Regions from separate parts of the Ruegeria sp. AH7 genome, predicted to be linked through region 2. Evidence: riboswitches for the same ligand, from Rfam matches in the RefSeq annotation. Region 2 holds a riboswitch; each other region holds the start of a gene.

What was found. A riboswitch is a leader RNA that binds a small molecule or an ion and turns the genes downstream of it on or off. The one in region 2 is predicted to bind cobalamin.
Region 1: another riboswitch for cobalamin. It lies ahead of ACR0JX_RS18575 (energy-coupling factor ABC transporter permease); the one in region 2 lies ahead of ACR0JX_RS00975 (DUF1636 family protein).
Region 3: another riboswitch for cobalamin. It lies ahead of ACR0JX_RS11955 (DUF1636 family protein); the one in region 2 lies ahead of ACR0JX_RS00975 (DUF1636 family protein).

What each region holds. Positions count from the first base shown of each region.
Region 1 covers NZ_JBQFYF010000009.1:113,126-116,328, forward strand. The annotation lists gene sseA (3-mercaptopyruvate sulfurtransferase) at 1-652, opposite strand, end outside; cobalamin riboswitch at 796-1,009, shown strand; gene ACR0JX_RS18575 (energy-coupling factor ABC transporter permease) at 1,065-1,742, shown strand; gene ACR0JX_RS18580 (CBU_0592 family membrane protein) at 1,758-2,027, opposite strand; gene ACR0JX_RS18585 (helix-turn-helix domain-containing protein) at 2,027-2,587, opposite strand; gene ilvD (dihydroxy-acid dehydratase) at 2,694-3,203, shown strand, end outside.
Region 2 covers NZ_JBQFYF010000001.1:191,315-194,517, forward strand. The annotation lists gene cobW (cobalamin biosynthesis protein CobW) at 1-840, opposite strand, end outside; gene ACR0JX_RS00975 (DUF1636 family protein) at 837-1,217, opposite strand; cobalamin riboswitch at 1,301-1,506, opposite strand; tRNA gene ACR0JX_RS00980 (tRNA-Tyr) at 1,744-1,827, opposite strand; gene rlmB (23S rRNA (guanosine(2251)-2'-O)-methyltransferase RlmB) at 1,944-2,717, shown strand; gene ACR0JX_RS00990 (hypothetical protein) at 2,698-3,012, shown strand; gene ACR0JX_RS00995 (YHS domain-containing (seleno)protein) at 3,118-3,203, shown strand, end outside.
Region 3 covers NZ_JBQFYF010000004.1:307,498-310,700, forward strand. The annotation lists gene ACR0JX_RS11945 (ABC transporter substrate-binding protein) at 1-769, opposite strand, end outside; gene ACR0JX_RS11950 (ABC transporter ATP-binding protein) at 782-1,558, opposite strand; gene ACR0JX_RS11955 (DUF1636 family protein) at 1,555-1,911, opposite strand; cobalamin riboswitch at 2,010-2,226, opposite strand; gene ACR0JX_RS11960 (D-lyxose/D-mannose family sugar isomerase) at 2,285-2,950, opposite strand; gene ACR0JX_RS11965 (carbohydrate kinase family protein) at 2,970-3,203, opposite strand, start outside.

The DNA of each region.
Region 1 (3,203 bases), on a different contig from region 2:
GCGACTTCATCGTGCCGTCACTATTTAGCAGGCTGCCAAAGGGCACGTTGCGCGAGCCTGGTATGTGGCCCGATCGCAGCCCTTCGCGCGGTTCAGCCTCGGTTCCGGCAAAGCGGGCGGCGGCACGGGCATCGATGATCTCATGATCAGCCAGTTTGGCGGCGGCGGACACCTGTGTTACGTCGCGTACCAGATGGTTCTGTACCCGGACGGTCATATGGCGATCCCGGATCACAGGGGGCAGATCTTCGAACTCTCGCCCTTCGGCCTGCCATTTCGGCAAACCCCCGTCCAGAACGGCGATATTCTCTTGCCCCATCAGACGGAACAGCCACCAGACCCGCGCGGCCGACATCAGCCCGGCCCCGTCATAGACGACCACCTGATGACCATCGCCCACGCCGATCGCCCGCAGGCGTGACATGAACTTCTCGACCGGCGGCGCCATATGCGGCAGGTCCGAGCGGTGGTCCGAAATGTCATCAATATCGAAGAAGCGCGCGCCGGGGATGTGGCCCGCGTCATATTCCGCCTTGGCATCGCGATTCTGCGCAGGCAGGTACCACGACCCGTCCAGAATCCGCAGATCCGGGTCCTTGATATGCGCGGCCAGCCATTCGGTAGATACCAGGGTTTTCGGATCGTCTTGCATCAAAGCCTCCCCTAAGCGAGTCTGAGTTTCCCTATATCCGAGCGGCCAAACGTGCAAGCCATGCCAACGCCTGCACCCCCCGGCACACTGACAATTTTTTCCAAACATACACGTTTGCCTGCTTGACAGGCGGCACGCCGTACCAGACACCTGCCTGACATGGTTTCCAAAGGGGAATTCCCCCTGAAGAATGAAAAGGGAATCCGGTGCGACAGTACCTGTCAATTCCGGAACTGCCCCCGCAACTGTAAGCGGAGTTTCGCCCCATCATGGCCACTGACCGAAGCAATCGGTTGGGAAGGCCGGGATCGAAGCCAATCCGCAAGTCAGGAGACCTGCCATGTGCAAACCGGGCGAAAGCCCAATTTTTAAACCTTTCTGCCGTCGGGTGTGACGGGAAGGAGACCAAACTATGCATATCGAACCGGGCGTCGTAAATGGCGCCAAACTTGTCTTGAGCTACGCCACCGCAACTGGCGCAGGGCTCTATACCGCTAAACTGGCATGGGACAGCCTGAAAAGCAGCGGCCTTGCCAGCCTCGCCATTCGCTCAGCCCTGACCACCGGGCTGGTTTTTACCTTCTTTGAGGTGTTGCCACACTTCCCGGTCGGGGTGTCGGAAGTTCACTTCATTCTGGGATCGACCCTGTTTTTGTTGTTCGGTGCGGCCCCTGCCGCCATCGGCCTGATCGCGGGCTTGTTTATTCAGGGGTTTTTCCTGGCGCCTTTCGACCTGCCTCAGTTCGGGATGAACATGACAACGCTGCTGTTACCGTTGTTTGCCTTGCAGGCCTTGGCCAACCGCATCATTGCGCCGAATACGGCCTATATTGATCTGAAGTATTCTCAGGCACTTGCGCTGTCGACGGCCTATCAGGGCGGTGTCGTCGTCTGGGTGGCGTTCTGGGCCTTTTATGGCCAGGGATTTGGTGCAGAAAACCTCGCCGCCGTTGTCAGCTTTGGCGGTGCGTACCTCCTGGTTATCCTGATAGAACCACTGGCTGATTTGGCCGTGTTGGCCGCAGCAAAATCCATGCGGGATCTGGGTCGGATTGGGCTGTTTACACCCCGCCTCCATAACGCTGCATAGCCCTTTTGCGCCGCGCTACCCTGCGCGGCGCAACCTGAAATGCTGAATGATTCCGATCACGCTGATGATGATCCAGAAGCCTTCAATCAACATCGACGCCAGATTGAAGTTCTGAAGCAGTGAATAGACGATCAAAACAGACCCCAGCAGGTTCACCACGGGAAAAGCCAGATCTTCGGAATTCATGTACCGCATCTGCGTGGCGAAATAGGCGGCAACCACGATCAGAGCCCCGAAGGAACCGATGGCGTCCACGATGGTCAGACTGTTGAAAAACTCACTCATCAATGAACCTTGCCGTTTTCCTGAACATCCGGCTGTTGCGCATAGTGATGCATGTTCAAAAACGCCGCCCCTTCAGCACCTGCGCGATATCCGTGCGGGACATCCGCTGCAAATCGAAGTCCCTGCCCCGTTTGCAAAGACACCCAAGCCTCACCTTTCAGAATGTCCAGCGTGCCGCTGAGCACAAAGACCTCCTCGGTCACACCAGCGGCATGGGCAGGGGACTCATGGCTTTGGTTCGGGTCGAGGTTGACGTGAAATGTCTCTGCCCCCAAGGCCGGATCAAAGGGGAAAACGATCTTGACCTCGATACTGCCGGGAAAGGTAACGGTTTGAAAAACCGACGGATCACCATTCACGGTGTCGATCAACGCGCTGAGCGGCAGCTGAAATCCTTTGGCAATCTTCCAGAGCGTGGCGATCGTCGGGCTTGATTCGCCGCGTTCGATCTGACCTAGCATCGCTTTGCTGACACCGGTGATTTCGGCAACTTTCGACAGGCTCAACCCCGAAGCGGCCCGCACATCCCTTAGTTTCAGTGTTATTTCGTCCGGAGCCATGCCGTTGTCTTTCGAATCCTCTTGTGCGTTATAGCGCACATATGGTACGTGCGCTATAACGCACATTCCCCGCATATCGCAACCGGGGCAAAAGGGAAACAGCATCATGCCAATGTACCGATCCAGAACCTCTACCCACGGCCGCAACATGGCCGGTGCCCGCGGCCTGTGGCGTGCCACCGGTATGCAGGACGATGATTTCGGCAAGCCGATCATCGCCATTGTCAACTCCTTCACTCAATTCGTGCCGGGTCACGTCCACCTGAAGGATTTGGGCCAGATGGTCGCGCGAGAGGTTGAAAAGGCTGGCGGTGTTGCCAAGGAATTCAACACCATCGCGGTGGATGACGGCATCGCCATGGGCCACGACGGGATGCTCTATTCCTTACCCTCGCGCGAAGTAATCGCGGATTCGGTGGAATACATGGTCAACGCCCATTGCGCCGATGCGATGGTCTGTATCTCGAACTGTGACAAGATCACGCCAGGCATGTTGATGGCTGCGATGCGTCTGAACGTTCCAGCGATCTTTGTCTCGGGCGGGCCGATGGAGGCTGGTAAAATCGACATCGCTGATCTGGATGCCAAGAAGATCGACCTTGTAGATGCCATGGTC
Region 2 (3,203 bases):
CAGCTCGGTGGCCAGGCGCTCGATCTTGGCGACCAAATCGGCGGGATCGGACTGTTCCGGCAACTCGACGATGGTGCTTTCGAAATCGTCATGCTCGTGATCGTGGTGACCGTCGTGATGCGACGGACGAGCATCCATGTCGTCCTCGGCTGCGGCCTCAAGACCCAGAACGACGCGCACATCCACGGCACCTTCGGCAACCTCAACGACGGGTAGCGGGCGAGGGGCCTCGGCGGCGATGATCTCTTTCGCTTTGGCCACGCCTTCGGGACCGGCCAGATCAGGCTTGGTCAGCAGGATGATATCGGCGCAGGAAATCTGATCCTCAAACACCTCGGATAGGGGCGTTTCATGATCGATCGAGTCATCGGCGAGGCGCTGAGCATCCACCGCTGCCACATTCGGCGCAAAGCGACCGGCTGCGACGGCCTCGGCATCGGCCAGCGCGATCACACCATCAACGGTGATTTTCGAACGGATATCGGGCCAGTCGAACGCCTTCAGCAGCGGCTTAGGCAAGGCGAGGCCCGAGGTTTCGATCAGAATATGCTCAGGGCGCGGCTCCAGTGCCATCAGGGCTTCGATAGTCGGGATGAAATCATCGGCCACGGTGCAGCAGATACAGCCGTTCGCGAGCTCCATGATGTTTTCCGCCGGGCAATCGGGGATTGCGCAGGATTTCAGGATGTCACCATCGACGCCGACATCGCCGAATTCATTGACCACCACGGCCAGACGCTTTCCCTGCGGGTTTTGCATCAGGTGCTTGACCAGTGTGGTTTTGCCCGAGCCCAGAAAGCCGGTGATCACAGTGACGGGTAGTTTTTCTAAGTTGCTCATTTCAGGGCTCCAATCGGGGGAATACGGGCCGCACAGTTTTTGCGGAAATGTTCAGGACGTTCGCGCCATTTGACCAAACCATCGTCAGTGGCCAAATACTTGGTCACACCTTCGATGATCGTTTCGACATGGTCGGTTTCGTTGAGGTTTTCGTAGACAAAAGTCCAACGCGTGGGTCCGCCACGCAACACGATGGAACATCCTTGATCACAATTGGACAGGCACTCCACGGGTTTCAGATGGATCCCATCTGGCACGCCCGCCTGTTCCAGCGCCTTATGCAGCAAAGCGCCGGGGCGCTGGGCGTCATCTTCGATTGCCAGGCCACGGCGGCATGTCGTGCAGACCAGCAGTTCAACTGGTGCGGCTTTACTCATCTCTCTCATCCCCCTTAGTCAAATCTGGGGGACGGGGTTTCATGTGGGCCGATCCAAGCCCCACACCGGAACACCCCGTCCGGTTTCATCTTCGGGCGCTGGCAGGTCTCCCGGCTTGCGGATGTCAGGGTGTATACCCTGTCGGATGTCCTGCCTTCCCAGCCTTTGGCCAGTGGCTTTGGGCACCCTCTCCGGTCACGGTCGCGGGGGCGGCTGCGTTTGGCGGTAAACCCGTTGACGCATTCCCTTTTCATCCTCTTACGAGGACACCAACGGATCGGACATGCGGCACTGATACGGTGCTTGTCAAGCGTGTCGCCGACAACCGCTACGTCGGGTACAGGAAAACGACCTGTGGCAGTCGCTGAGCGGCATGGCTGGGCTTAGCCTGCGGCTTTCGAAAGGTTTAACAGTGACCACGTCACTGAACCAAATGTTTGACGGATGACTAGACTGCTCTTCATAACTGAAGGCACAGGCCAATGGTGGGGGCGTTTTACTCTGAGATCTGGAAGCTTTGTGAGAGTGGTGGGCGACCCTGGAATCGAACCAGGCGTGCGTCTCCGCGAGGGAGTTACAGTCCCCTGCCACACCTTGCGGCCTGTCGCCCACTGTCAGGCGTTGCACCTGACGTGGAGGCGTGATTACTAGCGCACCAAAGGAGCGTCAACAGGAAAATACGGCATTGACGCAGGAAAGCGAATTCATGGCCCGGAGGCCCTCAGAATGAAAAAACCCAAGTGGGTTGTTGAAAAGGAACAGGCACGAAAAGCAGCAGCGGCCGAAACGGTTTGGCTGTTTGGTTTACACGCCGTGCGCGACGCCTTGATGAACCCCAAGCGCCAGAAACTGCGCCTGATTGTGACACGAAACGCGCGGGACAAACTGCTCGAAGCCATTGAATTCGCAGGGATCGAGGCCGAGATGGTTGATCCGCGCAAGTTCAGTGCCCCGATCGATGCGGGTTCGGTGCATCAAGGGGCAGCGCTTGAGGTTAAGCCGCTGGAGTGGGGCGGTTTGGCCGAGAACTGCATCGGACGGGAACATCCCCGCGTGATCCTACTGGACCGTGTAACGGACCCACATAATGTGGGTGCGATTCTTCGGTCAGCCGAAGTACTGGGTGCAAGTGCTGTGATCGGAACCCGGCATCATTCGGCCCCTGAAACCGGGGCACTGGCCAAGACCGCCAGCGGCGCATTGGAACGTCAGCCTTATCTAAGGGTGCGCAATCTGGCCGATGCCATAACCGAGCTTCAGTCGATGGGGTTTCTGGTGCTCGGTCTGGATGGCGAGGCGAATGAAACTATTGAAACAGCCCTGGGGAACCAAAGGGATCGACCTGTGGCGCTGGTATTGGGTGCTGAAGGGCCGGGATTGCGGCAAAAGACCAAAGAGACTGTGGATCAATTGGTGAAAATTGACGCATCCGGGGGATTTGGGTCACTGAACGTCTCAAATGCTGCCGCAATCGCCCTATATGCCTCTCGGCACCATTAGACAGGAGATCGCTATTTCCGGACCGTCCAAAATCGCAACCTGCTGCTATTGCGGTACTCGGGCTGCCCTGGTTCTGACCGGGAAGAAACGGCACGAGCTGAGTTGTTCAAGCTGTGGTGCGCCTCTGCACGATCTTAAGATGTTGCCAAAGCACAAGGTTCAAAAATCAAAGCCTGCTCGTACGGCGATCAGCCATGCAGCACCTCCGAAGTCTCGAAAAAAGAAGAAGAAAAAGAGCACGTTCTATCGTGTTCTGGATGAAGCCTGGGATGTTATAGAAGACATCTTTGATTAAGGGCTGCCATGCATTCGCAAGGATGTTCACATCCACGTCAACGGGGGTTTCACAGCGGTTCAAAAATTGCATCTTAGGTGCTCGATTCTTTGCTACAGGACCCAGATGCAAAACCGCCGTTTCATATTCGGTATACTGACAGCCATCGCTTTTGCACCTTTCGCTTGGGCGCAGGACAAACCTGTCTATTT
Region 3 (3,203 bases), on a different contig from region 2:
GATAGTCAAGCAGCACTAGAAATTCCGGGTTCGATGCAGCAACCGCTTCCCACGAGGTGCGGCCCCAGCTGGTATCCATGTCATGGGTGACGTTTTCGCCGCCAGCCGCTGCGATCATCGCATCGGGGATGGCGAATTTGCCAGCGGTAAAGGGCGCATCTGCCGGGCCGTCCAGTAAGAATACACGGGGTTTGGCCAGATCGGCGGTCTTGGCTTCGATGGCAGACAGCTGTTCTTTCCAGCCTGCTACCAGTTCCTCGGCCTTTTCCTCGACATGCATGACCTGACCCAGACGCAGCACATCGTTGAACAGCAGGTCCATGCTGGCCTCAGGGCGGTCCTTGTCTAGATGCACGCAGCTTTCGGTCAGGATCATTGTCTTGATGCCGAACGGGGCCAGAGTGTCCGGGGTCACGTCGCCGCCGGGCTTCATGCCATAATACCAGCCCGCGAAGAACAGATCGGGCTCGGCCGCAACCAGGTTTTCGACGGTTGGGTATTTCGGCGCCAGTTCCGGGATGTCACCGCGCAGCTTATCGAAATCAGGGCTGGTCTTATACCAACCTGTGATACCGGTCAGGCCAACGATGTGTTCTTGCAGGCCCAGCGCAAAGGCCATGTCTGTCATGTTCATGTCATGCACAACCAGCCGTTCCGGCTTGGCGTCGAACACCAGCGGTTCGCCGCAATTGTCCACGGTTACTTCATGGGCCGCCGCGCCGCTGGCCAAGCCGGTGATCATCAAAGCTGACCAAATTTTCTGTTTCATCAATGTCTCCTGTTAAGATGAAAGCGTTCGTTTTCGGATATCCAGCGCCGGGATCACGCGCCCTTCGTGCTGGAAGCACAGGTAGTCAACACCAAACGTGTCGCGCACATGATCCGGCGTTAGTATCTGGTCGACTGGCCCAAAGCCCGTCATGCGTGTGGATTTCATCAGCGCGACATGGCTGGCGAATTCCGGGATCATGACAAGGTCATGCACGATCATCACCACCGTCACGCCCAGCTCGGCCACCAGCGACAGCATGTGCCCCTTGGCATCAGGGTCCAGATGATTGGTGGGCTCGTCCAGAAACAAAAGCGAGGGGTTCTGCGCCAATGCACGCGCGATATGAGCGCGTTGGCGTTCGCCGCCCGAGAGCCGCTGCATCGGCTTATCCGCCAGATGGGTTAGCTCGGTCGTGCGCAGAACGCGCGCAAGGTCCATCTTGTGGTCTTCTGTCGAGCGGTCGCTTTGAATGGGAATCTGACCCAGCGCAACGTAGTCGCGCAGCTTTAGGCGGCCATCGGGCAGTTCCTGCTGACCAACAACCGCAATGGTCCTGGCGCGTTCCTGCGCAGACAGGCTGCGCAGGCTTTGACCGTTGATCCGTACGTCCCCCAGCGCCAGACGTTCGACCCCACAGAGCAGGTTCAGCAGCGTTGTTTTACCGGCACCGTTCGGACCGGCGATGGCAAGTATGGCACCTTCTTCCAAAGAGAACGAGACGTCTTGCAGCAACACATCGCCATTCAGGGCGTAGTATTCCAGATTCTCTGCGACCAGAAAGCTCATGCCTTACCCGCCTTTGGAAGACGGGGCAGACGCGCCAGTGTTTTGAATAGCAAGGCGGGGGGGCGATCCGTTGCGCTGGTCCAGCCGCTCTCGCTGTCGCGGTACTGATGGGCGAAGGCGGCGATTGCATTCAGATCGGCGGTACTTTGAATATCGCCAAACAGGTATTGCGCCTTGCCTTCGGCTTGCAGACCGATGGCCATGGGACGTTCGCATCCTGCCATGCATGGGATCAGTCGCGTAGCGAACCCGTCGGGTAGCAACGCGTCCAGCAGACTTTGGGCGGCGCTGGCCTCGATCTCACCCTGACAGGTCGAGCAGATCAGCACAAAATGATCAGCCGCGCGATGCATGGCCATCCTCAACGCGCAGAATGCCCGTGTCGAAAGTGCCAGTCCCGATAGGACGCATATGTGCCATCAATCCTCCTTCCAGGACGCCCCGTCCCGGGTTGGTTTCACAGGTGATGGCAGGTCTCCTGACTTGCGGGTCGTTGCTTGGCCAACCTTCCCGGCCTGTTCGGGCCAGTGGTGATTTGGCGTCGCTCTCCGCTTACAGTTGCGGGGGCAGTTACGGACTTGGCCTGTTCCGATATTCCGGGGGCCGCACCGTATTCCCATTTTCATCCCGCACCCAAAGCTGCGGGAACCATCACAGGTCAGCTATTCTGGACAAGACACGCTTGTCAAGCAATCGCTGAGAGGCTCGGGTCAATCTCGGGGTAGATCAGTAATCCGCAACCAGCAGGAACTCGGCCTCGGTATCTTCTTCGATCGTGGCAAAGCGGGGGATGGGTTGTTCGAACACGTTATCGGTGCGGTCGTCGTTTACGGTTGAGACCTCGCCGATCAGGCAATCCCCGCGCTCGGCCCAGAAGGCGTGCCAGATTCCGGGCATAAGGGTTACACTTTCGCCGGGTTTCAGGCGCAGCAATTCGCCCGGAGTGATGGTGATATCGCATCCGTCGCTGGGCACCACAACCGGTGTGTCGCGGTCTACGCTGCCATCGGGGTTCGAGGCATAGATCTCCATCACCAGATCGCCGCCGCCCCGGTTGATGATATCCTCGGCTTTGACGATATGACGATGCATCGGCGACAGCTGCTTGTCGCGCGAGATCAGCAGTTTTTCTGCATAAAGCATCCCACGACCCTGGCTCAGATCGTTCTCATCCCCATTGCGCAGGGTGAACAGGAACAGGCCAAGCTCATCAAATTTGCCTTGCCCGTAGTCGGTGATGTCCCATCCCAGTCCCCGGGCGCGGATCGTGTCGGCCTTGGCGCTGCGCATCTGATCCGGAGACCAGTCGGCAAAGGGGGGCAGGATGAAACCGAAAGACTGGATAAAGGCCTGTGCATCGGTCTTGATGTGGTTGATGTCGGAACGTTTCATGTGACTTCCCTTTTTGGGACTAGAGCTCGTGCGCCCAGGGCGGGTTGGCCCCGGCACGCGATACGGTGACTGCTGCAACATCTGAACCCAACGCTAAAGCTGCACGCAGGCTTTCTTTTGTCAGATCGCGCAGCCCGGCTTTGGTCAGATATCCGGAACGGTGAAGTTCCGCCAGCACGCCAGCGTTGAACGTATCGCCCGCCCCCACCGTATCGACAACCTGAACCGCTTTAACCGGTATCGTGGTTTCCGA